3 regions of the Mesorhizobium sp. M1004 genome follow, and region 2 is predicted to be linked to each of the others. Evidence: predicted binding sites of a transcription regulator. Region 2 holds the regulator's gene; each other region holds the start of a gene.
What was found. The regulator HrcA, encoded in region 2, represses chaperone genes, less so after heat shock. The targets are predictions, from matches to a motif close to GTTAGCACTCNCNNNNNGNGAGTGCTAAC.
Positions count from the first base shown of each region.

Region 1: a site for HrcA is predicted at 2,896-2,924, ahead of groES (co-chaperone GroES). Genes of this name have one in related genera too.
Region 3: a site for HrcA is predicted at 2,059-2,087, ahead of groES (co-chaperone GroES). Genes of this name have one in related genera too.

Region 1 is NZ_JAMYNB010000006.1:186,208-190,208, reverse strand. It holds gene NKH54_RS14780 (zinc-dependent alcohol dehydrogenase family protein) at 1-35, opposite strand, end outside; gene NKH54_RS14775 (TetR/AcrR family transcriptional regulator) at 138-746, shown strand; gene groL (chaperonin GroEL) at 819-2,474, opposite strand; gene groES (co-chaperone GroES) at 2,538-2,834, opposite strand; gene NKH54_RS14760 (class I SAM-dependent methyltransferase) at 3,019-3,816, opposite strand; gene NKH54_RS14755 (hypothetical protein) at 3,899-4,001, shown strand, end outside.
Region 2 is NZ_JAMYNB010000010.1:32,797-36,797, forward strand. It holds gene rdgB (RdgB/HAM1 family non-canonical purine NTP pyrophosphatase) at 1-609, opposite strand, end outside; gene NKH54_RS20650 (VOC family protein) at 609-1,019, opposite strand; gene rph (ribonuclease PH) at 1,210-1,926, opposite strand; gene hrcA (heat-inducible transcriptional repressor HrcA) at 2,082-3,167, shown strand; gene NKH54_RS20665 (hypothetical protein) at 3,204-3,404, shown strand; gene NKH54_RS20670 (PQQ-dependent sugar dehydrogenase) at 3,514-4,001, shown strand, end outside.
Region 3 is NZ_JAMYNB010000009.1:289,115-293,115, forward strand. It holds gene NKH54_RS20360 (adenosylmethionine--8-amino-7-oxononanoate transaminase) at 1-727, shown strand, start outside; gene bioZ (3-oxopimeloyl-[acyl-carrier-protein] synthase BioZ) at 724-1,707, shown strand; gene groES (co-chaperone GroES) at 2,140-2,436, shown strand; gene groL (chaperonin GroEL) at 2,500-4,001, shown strand, end outside.

The DNA.
Region 1 (4,001 bases), on a different contig from region 2:
GTTCCACCAAACCCTTCGAGCCGGTAGCTGCGCATGTCACTCTCCTTAATAGTATATAGACTGATCCACATATTATATAGACCGATTGTCATATTCTTGGCGAGGCCTATAATGCGTCACTGCTGACAGAGGTTGACATGGCCAACGACACCCGCACCCGCATACTCGAGACCACAGGCCTGTTGCTCAGGCAGCGCGGCTATCACGGCACCTCGCTCAACGACATTCTGGGCGCCAGCGGGGCGCCGCGCGGCTCGCTCTATTTTCATTTCCCGGGCGGCAAGGACCAACTGGTCATCGAGGTGACGCGCAACAGCGTTGCCGACGTCACGAAAAGGCTGGGCGAAGCACTGGCAGCCGAAAGCGATCCTGCAGTGGCCGTCCATCACATCTACCAGTCGGTCGGGCGCATGCTGGAGGACAATGATTTTTCGCTGGGTTGCCCCATCGCGCCGGTGGTGCTGGATTCACCCACCGATGTGCCGGAACTGGCGGAACTCTGCCGATCGGCTTTCGAGCAATGGATCGGCTTGCTGCGACAGGCCTTCGTCAGGGCAGGGGTGCCCGAACGCCGCGCGCACGCTTTGGCGCTGCTGATCGAATCGTCGCTGGAAGGGCTTATGGTGATTGCGCGGGCCACCCGCGACCGTGCACCGGTGCTGGTGGTGGCCGACGAGGTGGCGGCACTTGTCGAGCAGGCGGTGCTTGCAGGCAAGGTTGCGCGGCAGGCGGACAGCGCCGCCTAACCATCCGCTTTCCAAAACAAAAAAGGGCGCCTCTCGGCGCCCTTTCCGTATGCATAAGCCAGATAGCTTGGATTAGAAATCCATGCCGCCCATGCCGCCCATGCCGCCGCCGCCCATGCCGCCAGGCATGCCGCCGCCAGCCGACTCCTTCTTGGGAGCCTCCGCGATCATGGCTTCGGTGGTGACGAGCAGGCCGGCGACCGAAGCCGCGTCCTGGAGAGCGGTGCGAACGACCTTGACCGGGTCGACGATGCCCATGGCGATCATGTCGCCATACTCGCCGGTCTGGGCGTTGTAGCCGTAGGTCGCGCCCTTGTTGTCGAGGATCTTGCCGGCAACGATCGAAGCTTCAGCACCTGCGTTCGAAGCGATCTGACGGGCCGGAGCCTGCAGTGCACGGCGAACGATGTTGATTCCGGCAGCCTGGTCGGCATTGACGCCGGTGACCTTGATGTTGGCCGAAGCGCGCAGCAGTGCGACGCCGCCGCCTGCAACGATGCCTTCTTCCACGGCCGCGCGGGTCGCGTTGAGGGCGTCATCGACGCGGTCCTTCTTTTCCTTGACTTCGACTTCCGTCGCGCCGCCGACACGGATCACCGCAACGCCGCCGGCGAGCTTCGCCAGACGTTCCTGCAGCTTCTCCTTGTCGTAGTCCGACGTGGTCTCTTCGATCTGCTGCTTGATCTGGGCAACGCGGCCCTGGATCTCGGCCTTCTTGCCGGCGCCGTCGACGATGGTGGTGTTCTCCTTGGAGATCGACACCTTCTTGGCGCGGCCGAGCATGTTGAGGCCGACATTCTCGAGCTTGATGCCGAGGTCTTCCGAGATGACCTGGCCACCGGTGAGGATGGCGATGTCTTCCAGCATGGCCTTGCGGCGATCACCGAAGCCCGGCGCCTTGACGGCGGCGATCTTCAGGCCGCCGCGCAGCTTGTTGACGACCAGCGTGGCCAGAGCCTCGCCTTCGACGTCTTCCGAGATGATAAGAAGCGGCTTGGAGGTCTGCACGACGGCTTCGAGAACCGGCAGCATGGCCTGGAGGTTGGACAGCTTCTTCTCGTGCAGGAGGATGTAGACGTCCTCGAGCTCGGCAACCATCTTGTCGGCGTTGGTGACGAAGTAGGGCGAGAGATAGCCCCGGTCGAACTGCATGCCTTCGACGACTTCCAGCTCGGTCTCGGCGGTCTTGGCTTCCTCAACCGTGATGACGCCTTCATTGCCGACCTTCTGCATCGCTTCGGCGATCATGGCGCCGACCGACTCGTCGCCATTGGCCGAGATCGTGCCGACCTGGGCAACTTCCTCGGAGGTCTTGATCTTCTTGGCAGCCTTGCCGAGAGCCGCGACGACTTCGGTGACGGCCAGATCGATGCCGCGCTTCAGATCCATCGGGTTCATGCCGGCGGCAACGGCCTTGTGGCCTTCCTGGACGATCGACTGCGCCAGAACGGTCGCGGTCGTGGTGCCGTCGCCGGCGATGTCGTTGGTCTTCGAAGCAACTTCGCGGACCATCTGCGCGCCCATGTTTTCGAACTTGTCTTCAAGCTCGATTTCCTTGGCGACGGTGACGCCGTCCTTGGTGATGCGCGGTGCGCCGAACGACTTGTCGATGACGACGTTGCGGCCTTTGGGGCCGAGCGTGACCTTCACTGCGTCGGCGAGGATGTTGACGCCGCGCAGCATGCGCTCGCGGGCGTCGCGGGAGAATTTTACGTCTTTAGCAGCCATTTTTTAGCTCCTGGCAGGGGGCTTGCGATCAAGCCCGAAATTAGTTGACGGTGAGGCCGATGATCAGCCGATGATGCCCATAATGTCGGATTCCTTCATGATCAGAAGGTCTTCGCCATTGAGCTTGACTTCGGTGCCCGACCACTTGCCGAACAGGATGCGGTCGCCGGCCTTGACGTCCAGCGGGACCAGCTTGCCGGCTTCGTCGCGAGCGCCGGAGCCGACGGCGATGATCTCGCCTTCCTGCGGCTTTTCCTTTGCCGTATCCGGGATGATGATCCCGCCGGCGGTCTTGGATTCGGATTCGACCCGGCGTACGACCACGCGGTCATGAAGCGGGCGGAACTTCGACTTTGCCATTTTTTCTTCCTCGAATGAGAACGGTGAGAGCTGTTCCTCGATCCGGCGGTGCCGGATGTGCGTTAGCACTCACCTGGGGAGAGTGCTAACGTGCGCTGAAATAAGCGCGTGGCTTTCGAGAGTCAAGGCGAACGGTGAGCACAATTGTGCCAATTGGAGCCGTGCCGCGATCCGACGGCAGACCCTACCGGCGCCGCGGCGATTTAAGCACCAGAAGCGGGCATCGTTCCGCCAGCCCATAACCCCCTGTCGGCGCGAGGCGGACACTGTCAAAAAACCGGCTCGCCTCTTCGACCAGCGTCGCCGCCGGGGCGAAACTGTAGACAGTCTGCGAATTCGCATAGACATCGATGGTGCCGATGACCGGCATCTCCCATCCGGTCGTCGCGGCAAGGGCCTCCCGGTCGGCAAACAGCGCATCGAAGGCGTCGAGGATCGCCCGCACCGGAATGGCGCGGTCGGGATCGCCGCCGGCACAAGCCATGGCAATGCGCCATTTGAGTTCGTGGAAGGTCGCGACACCACCGGACAGCGTCAGCGCCCGGACCTCCTGCAGATCGTCCGGCACCTGAGGGCTTGCATAGGCGCGCAATGCAGCCCGCCCATCGGACTTCAGCACACGCGCGATCTCGGCAAGCAGCGCCTGCCGTGCAACCGAGGAGTCCAGCGCCGACAGACAGCCGTCGCCGATCACCGCCCCGGCGCTTTCGTCGCCCAGCGGCAACTCCAGCCAGTTGCCGATCACCGCCTTGCGTGAGGCGGTATCGCCCGGCCAGATGCCCGATATCATGGCAGTGGACTCGTCGATCGCGAGCATGGTCCTTCCGAGGCCGGCAAGCTCCGGCGTGACCCCGAGCAGCACCACATCGACTGATTGCAGGCTAAGTTCGCGCTCATAGGCGGCGACAGCTTCCGGGGGCGGACACAGCGGCGACCCGAGAAGCCGCCAATGACGGCGAATTGCGTCCCAATGCTCAGTCATGCGGAACGGTTTGGGGAAAGGCTGGACATATTTCCTTCCAGGCTGTTGGTTGCCTTGCGAGTTACCTCATGCAGGAAAGGCCATGGCCCGCATTGCCGTCATAACGCATGAATTTGACCGCTTCCAGAGCCGGCGGGGCCTCCTGCTGCGCCAGGACAGCCCCTACATGCTGTTCGACGTCCTGG
Region 2 (4,001 bases):
GGCGCGGGCGCGGTGCGACAGCGCCGTCGGCTGACCGGGCTTCCAGCCGTGTTTTTCCTCAGCGCTCATCTCGCCGAACGTCTTGTCGAAACCGTCGGGCAAAAACACCGGGTCGTAGCCGAAGCCGAGTTCGCCGCGCGGCGGCCACACCAGCGTTCCCTCAGCTTCGCCGCGATAATACTCAGCCTCGCCATCGGGGAAGGCCAGGCAGATGACGGCGACGAACCGCCCCTTGCGCTGCGCTGGCTCGGCGGCGCCGACCTCCTGCAAGGCCACTTCGGTGCGCTGCATGGCCATGCCGAAGTCGCGGCTGCCATCGGGAGCTTCGGCCCAATTGGCGGTGTAGACGCCGGGAGCGCCGTCGAGCGCGTCGACGCACAGGCCCGAATCGTCCGACAGCGCCGGCAGGCCGGTCGCCTTAGCCGCGGCGAAGGCCTTGATGTAGGCGTTTTCCTCGAAGGTGGTGCCGGTCTCCTCCGGTTCCGGCAGGCCGTAGTCCTTGGCCGACTTCGCCTCGAAGCCGAACGGACCCATCAAGTCGGCGAATTCGCGCAGCTTGCCTTCATTGTGGCTGGCAACGACGATCTTCTTTCCATCGAGAGAATGCATCAAAGGCCCCAGATCCTTGGCTCGGCGAATTCGATCGAATTGCCCGAGGGGTCGCGTATGTAGATCGAGCGCCCGCCCTGCGGCCATTCGAATTCGCTTTCGATGGCGATGTTTTTCGCCTCAAGTTGCGCCTTCCACTGTGCGAGTTCATCCGCACTTGCGGCAAAGCAGAGATGGCCCTCGCCGACCGTGCCATGTGGCGGCACTTTCAGCCGCGCATCGGGCGCCGGCGGGATTTTGGTGGCTTCGGCGTTGAAGACCAGCAGCACGCCCGGGCCGCAGCGGAAGAAGAGATGGCGGCCGTCGACCTTGCCGAGGAGAGGGAGGCCGAGGACGTTGGAGTAGAAGGCTTCGGCAGCGGCGAGATCCGTGACGTAAAGCGCTGACTCAAGAATAGCGGAGGGTTGCATCAGGCACCCCCCTCTGCCCTGCCGGGCATCTCCCCCGCAAGGGGGGAGATTGGCAGTTCCGCTGGCGGCGTCTCAACGTTGATGGTTGGCGAAAACGGCAGCGACCTCTGATCTCCCCCCTTGCGGGGGAGATGGCCGGCAGGCCAGAGGGGGGTGTGAAGGATCGCCGACGTCATCACGTTAAATTCAATCAGGCCACAGCCATCTGCTGCAAGCTCACCAGCCGCTGAATGCCCTTCTTGGCCAACCCCATCAGCTCCGCGAACTGACCTTCCGAGAACGGCTCGCCCTCGGCGGTGCCCTGGATCTCGACGATGCCGCCCTTGCCGGTCATGACGAAATTGGCGTCGGTGCCGGCAGACGAATCCTCGATATAGTCGAGGTCGATGACCGGCTTGCCGTCGTGGATGCCGCAGGAAATTGCCGCGACATGGTCCTTCAGCACCTTGGCAACACTGGCCATCTGCCGCGCTTCCATCCAGCGCAGGCAATCGTAGAGCGCCACCCAGCCGCCGGTGATCGAGGCCGTGCGGGTGCCGCCATCGGCCTGGATGACGTCGCAGTCGACGGTGATCTGCTGTTCGCCCAGTGCCTGCAGGTCGACAACGGCGCGCAAGGAGCGGCCGATCAGCCGCTGGATTTCGAGCGTGCGGCCGCCTTGCTTGCCGGCCGAAGCTTCACGGCGCATGCGCTCGCCGGTCGAACGCGGCAGCATGCCGTATTCCGCCGTCACCCAGCCCTTGCCGGAATTGCGCATCCAGCCCGGCACCTTTTCCTCCAGGCTCGCCGTGCACAACACATGCGTGTCGCCGAATTTCACCAGGCACGAGCCTTCGGCGTGTTTGGAGACGCCGCGCTCGAAGGAGATGGCGCGCATTTCGTCGGCTTGGCGTTTGGAAGGGCGCATCGAGGCCTCTTTCTGTTCTTTTATGGTTGCGTCGGCGGCTTGTAGACGCATGCAGCCCATGGCGCAAAGGAAAAGGCCGGGCGATCTGGCACAGACGCCGGGTTGCGCGGGGGCGATGGAAGTCTATATCCTTGAGCCGGAGGTTTTTGGCTCGAATGACCAAGGCAGTCACCGAACCCAGTCTGCTGGCGCCCGCGCTGCAATCGCTCGACATGCGTTCGCGCGACATTTTCCGGCGCATCGTCGAATCCTATCTGAAGGACGGTGAGCCTGTGGGATCGCGCAGCCTGTCGCGCATCCTGCCGTCGTCGCTGTCGCCGGCGACCATCCGCAACGTGATGAGCGACCTCGAACATCTCGGCCTGATCTATGCCCCGCACATCTCGGCCGGGCGCCTGCCGACCCAGACCGGCCTGCGCTTCTTCGTCGATGCCTTCATGGAGCTTGGCGATCTCTCCGACGAGGAACGCCGGGTCATCGAGGCGCAGGTGCGCGCCTCCGGCTCGGGCGCGACGCTGGAACACATGCTGACCGAGGCCAGCCAGATGCTGTCGGGCATGTCGCGCGGCGCCGGCCTGGTGCTCGCCACCAAGAACGAGGTGGCGCTGAAGCACATCGAGTTCATCCAGCTCGAGCCGACCAAGGCGCTGGCGGTGATGGTGTCGCAGAATGGCGATGTCGAGAACCGCGTCGTCGACCTGCCGGCCGGCATCACCGTCTCGCAGCTGCACGAGGCCTCCAACTTCCTCAACGCCCATATCAGGGGCCGCACGCTCGCCGAGGCGCGCATCGAGATCGCCCGCATCAAGGACGAGACCAGGGCAGCGCTGGACACGCTGTCGCAGGATCTGGTCGAGAAAGGCCTGGCGGTGTGGGCCGGCGCCGACAGCGGCCTGCCGGCGCGCCTTATCGTGCGAGGCCGCGCCAATTTGCTCGAAAACGTCACCGCCCAGGCCGATATCGAATTGCTGCGCCACCTGTTCGAGGATCTGGAGACGCAGGACGGGCTGATCCAGCTGCTCGACCTCGCCGAGGACGGCCCCGGCGTGCGGATCTTCATCGGCTCGGAAAACAAGCTGTTCTCGCTCTCCGGCTCGTCGCTGGTCGTGGCGCCTTACCGCGACAAGGACGCCCGCGTCGTCGGCGCGCTCGGCGTCATCGGCCCGACCAGGCTGAATTATGCCCGCATCGTGCCTATGGTCGACTACACTGCGCAATTGATTACCCGGATGTTAAGATAATTCCGAAGCCGGGATCACCGTAAAGGAGGGCGCAGAATGGCGCTTGAATCGTTCAAGGCCCAGATCAGCATGCTGCTCGAAGAAATGGTCAACCAGCCGGAGGACGAGCACGAAATCCAGGAGCAGCTGCGCGAAAAACTGCGCGAAATGCGCGCCATGGGCTTGCCGCTGCCGGAAGATCTCGTCGCATTGGAAAAGCGTCTCGACGACGATCTCGACGTCGAAGAGGAAAGTTGAGCGGTTCTCTCGTCGAATCTGCGCGCGCGCACGCTTCTCTTTTGCGGCGGCCGCACAATATCTCCCTTGTGCATGACGCGCCGACCGGCGCGAGTTCGAGGAGAACAGCATGATCCGGATTGCCGGCTTGGCAGGCCTTGCCCTGCTTCTGGCCACCAGCGCCTTCGCCCAGGAGGCCGATCAACCGCTGCTGACCGGCAAAGACGCTTTCGGCGACTGGACGGCCGACAAGCCAGGTGTGCGCCGGCTGATCAAGCCGGATGATCTGCAAAAGCCCAACATCACCGAATCCGCCTCCAACAGCGCCGGCCTTGGCGATCGGCCCGAGGGCGCGAAGCCCGTCCTGCTGCCTGGGTTTTCGGCCGAACTGGTTGCTTCCGGCATTTCCAATCCGCGGGTCGTGCGCGTGGCGCCGAACGGCGACCTGTTCGTCGCCGACAGTGACGCCAACCAGATCCGCGTCTATCGGCTGGCCAAGGGTAGCGCGAAGCCGGCCGAAGAGGGCATTTTTGCCGACAATCTCAACCAGCCCTATGGCATCGCCTTCTACCCGCCTGGCGACAAGCCGCAATGGGTCTACGTCGCCAACAACGACAG
Region 3 (4,001 bases), on a different contig from region 2:
TCGTTTCGAGGCTGTGACCCGCGATCGACGAGCCGCAGCCTTGATCGTCGAGCCGCTGGTGCTGGGCGCCGGCGGCATGCTGATGTATCCAGCATCGGTTCTGGCCGAATTGAAGAAGATCACTGAGGCCTCCGGCTCGCTGCTGATCGCCGACGAGGTGATGACCGGCTGGGGACGCACCGGAACCATGTTCGCCTGCGAGCAGGCATCGATTTCTCCAGATATCCTGTGCACCTCCAAAGGCTTGACTGGCGGCACCATCCCGCTGGCCGTAACGCTTGTCACCGATGCCATCTTCCGGGCGCACTATTCCGAGGACCGGAAGAAGACGTTTTTCCATTCGAGCTCCTACACCGCCAATCCGATTGCCTGTGCGGCAGCACTCGCCAATGTCGAGATCTGGCGCGACGAGCCAGTGGCCGGGCGGATCACGGCCTTGAGCGTGATGCAGGCCGTCGGGCTGCAACGCTTTCGGGACAATCCATATTTTGCCGACTGTCGAGCCACGGGAACGATCGCGGCGCTCGACCTGCGAACCGGTTCAGCAGGTTATCTCGCCGAGATTGGTCCGAAGCTGCGCGCTTTCTTCCTCGAGCGCGGCCTGCTTGTGCGCCCGCTCGGCAATGTCCTCTACCTTCTGCCACCCTATTGCATCGCAGGCGACGAGCTCGAACGACTCTATGACGCCATCGAGGAGGCCGGGGAACGCTTCGGGTCAAGGCCATGAGCAAGTCGTCGCGCATTCTCGGACTTGGCCATCACGTGCCTGGGCGCAAGGTGGCCAATGCCGAGATCGAGAGCAATCTCGGCCTCGAGCCGGGCTGGATCGAAAGGCGTACCGGAATCCGTTCGCGCTTCTGGGCAACGGACGAAGACACGCTGTCGGGTCTTGCCACCCGGGCTGGCGACATGGCGCTGGTGAACGCCGGTATTGCGCGCCACGACATCGGTCTGCTGTTGCTTGCCACCTCGACGCCCGACCATCTTCTGCCGCCAAGCGCGCCGCTGGTCGCACACAAGCTTGGCCTTGGCCGCGCAGGCGCGGTCGATCTGACCGGCGCCTGCGCCGGCTTCATCTATGCGCTCATGTTTGCGGACGGGTTCACCCGCCTGCATGGCAAACCAGCGCTGGTCATCGCCGCCAACATCCTCAGCCGCCGCATCAATCCAGCCGAGCGCGCGAGCTCAGTCTTGTTCGCCGATGCCGCCGGCGCCCTGGTGATCGGTCAGTGCGATGATGCTGATCGGGGCATTCTCGGTGCCTCGGTGGCTTCGGACGGCTCGCGCTACGGGCTGATCCAGATTCCCGCAGGAGGAAGCAACACGCCGTTCCATGGCGACCTCGACCTCGGGCAGACCCGGATGACGATGACCGACGGGCCCGAAGTGTTCGCAAAAGCCGTCGAGATGATGACCGATTGCTCGACAGCCGCGCTAGCCACTGCGGGAGTGCGGCCACACAATGTCGGCCGGTTTGTGCCGCATCAGGCCAATACTCGGATTTTCGGCGCGGTCGGAAGAAACCTCGGCATTGCGGACCAAGCAATTGTCAAGACGATTGCCGAATACGGCAACTCTTCGGCCGCGACGGTCCCGCTGTCGCTCTCGCTCGCCAACCAGATGAAGCCATTCCAGCCAGGAGAGAAAATCCTTCTGGCGGCGGCGGGTGCGGGTCTCAGCGGCGGCGCTCTCGTGGTTGGAATCTAGCCGGCCGGCTCACGCGCGCAGGATTGGTCATGAACGGCAATAGGAGCAACAGAACCAATGCCAAAAAATGGCCTTCTGAAGCTCGACATGACCAAGCTGACGCAGCACGACCCGTGCGAGCCTCTGGATGAGTTCAAATGCAACACCCGTTGCACCAATCGTACCATCTGAATAAAGCTCAATTACAAAGGGTGAGCCGCCCCATATATGTCGGATACCCGACATTGTTCACATAAAAGGCTCGATGCTTACACGCTCTTTGCTGCCTGCTCTTTGCTGTCTTCTCTTTTCTCTTTGCTCTTTGCTCTTCCGTCTTGACTAGCAGGAGCCTGCGGCTTATCTCATTGCCGCGTTAGCACTCGCTTCGGCTGAGTGCTAGGCATGCTCCGGCAACGGAGCACCGTTCAACATCCGCACCAAGGAAATCCAAAAATGGCAAAGTCGAATTTCCGGCCGCTGCATGACCGCGTGGTCGTACGCCGGGTCGAATCCGAATCCAAGACCGCCGGCGGGATCATCATCCCGGATACGGCGAAGGAAAAGCCGCAGGAAGGCGAGATCATCGCCGTCGGCTCCGGCGCTCGCGACGAAGCCGGCAAGCTGGTCCCGCTGGACGTCAAGGCCGGCGATCGCATCCTGTTCGGCAAGTGGTCGGGCACCGAAGTCAAGCTCAATGGCGAAGACCTTCTGATCATGAAGGAATCCGACATTATGGGCATCATCGGCTGATTATCGGCCTCACCGTCAACTGAATTTCGGGCTTGATCGCAAGCCCCTGCCAGGAGCTAAAAAATGGCTGCCAAAGACGTAAAATTCTCCCGCGACGCCCGCGAGCGCATGCTTCACGGCATCAACATCCTCGCCGACGCGGTGAAGGTGACCCTCGGTCCCAAGGGCCGCAACGTCGTCATCGACAAGTCGTTCGGCGCACCGCGCATCACCAAGGACGGCGTCACCGTCGCCAAGGAAATCGAACTTTCCGACAAGTTCGAAAACATGGGCGCGCAGATGATCCGCGAAGTTGCTTCGAAGACCAACGACATCGCCGGTGATGGCACCACGACCGCGACCGTCCTGGCGCAGTCGATCGTCCAGGAAGGTAACAAGGCCGTTGCCGCCGGCATGAACCCGATGGACCTGAAGCGCGGCATCGACCTGGCCGTGACCGAAGTGGTCGCGGCTCTCGGCAACGCTGCCAAGAAGATCAAGACCTCCGAGGAAGTTGCCCAGGTCGGCACGATCGCCGGCAATGGCGACGAGTCGGTCGGCAAGATGATCGCCGAAGCGATGCAGAAGGTCGGCAATGAAGGCGTCATCACGGTTGAAGAAGCCAAGACCGCCGAGACCGAGCTGGAAGTCGTCGAAGGCATGCAGTTCGACCGCGGCTATCTCTCGCCCTACTTCGTCACCAACGCCGACAAGATGGTTGCCGAGCTCGAGGACGTCTACATCCTCCTGCACGAGAAGAAGCTGTCCAACCTCCAGGCCATGCTGCCGGTTCTCGAAGCCGTCGTGCAGACCTCCAAGCCGCTGCTCATCATCTCGGAAGACGTCGAAGGCGAGGCTCTGGCCACGCTGGTCGTCAACAAGCTGCGCGGTGGCCTGAAGATCGCCGCCGTCAAGGCGCCGGGCTTCGGTGATCGCCGCAAGGCCATGCTGGAAGACATCGCCATCCTCACCGGTGGCCAGGTCATTTCGGAAGACCTCGGCATCAAGCTCGAGAATGTCGGCCTCAACATGCTCGGCCGCGCCAAGAAGGTGTCGATCTCCAAGGAGAACACCACCATTGTCGACGGCGCCGGCAAGAAGGACGAGATCCAGGGCCGCGTTGCCCAGATCAAGCAGCAGATCGAAGAGACCACGTCGGACTACGACAAGGAGAAGCTGCAGGAACGTCTGGCGAAGCTCGCGGGCGGCGTCGCGGTGATCCGCGTCGGCGGCGCGACGGAAGTCGAAGTCAAGGAAAAGAAGGACCGCGTCGACGACGCCCTCAACGCGACCCGTGCGGCCGTGGAAGAAGGCATCGTTGCAGGCGGCGGCGTCGCTCTCCTGCGCGCTTCGGCCAACATCAAGGTCACCGGCGTCAATGCCGACCAGGCTGCCGGAATCAACATCGTTCGCCGTGCACTGCAGGCTCCGGCCCGTCAGATCGCTTCGAACGCAGGTGCTGAAGCTTCGATCGTTGCCGGCAAGATCCTCGACAACAAGGGCGCGACCTACGGCTACAACGCCCAGACCGGCGAGTATGGCGACATGATCGCCATGGGCATCGTCGACCCGGTCAAGGTCGTTCG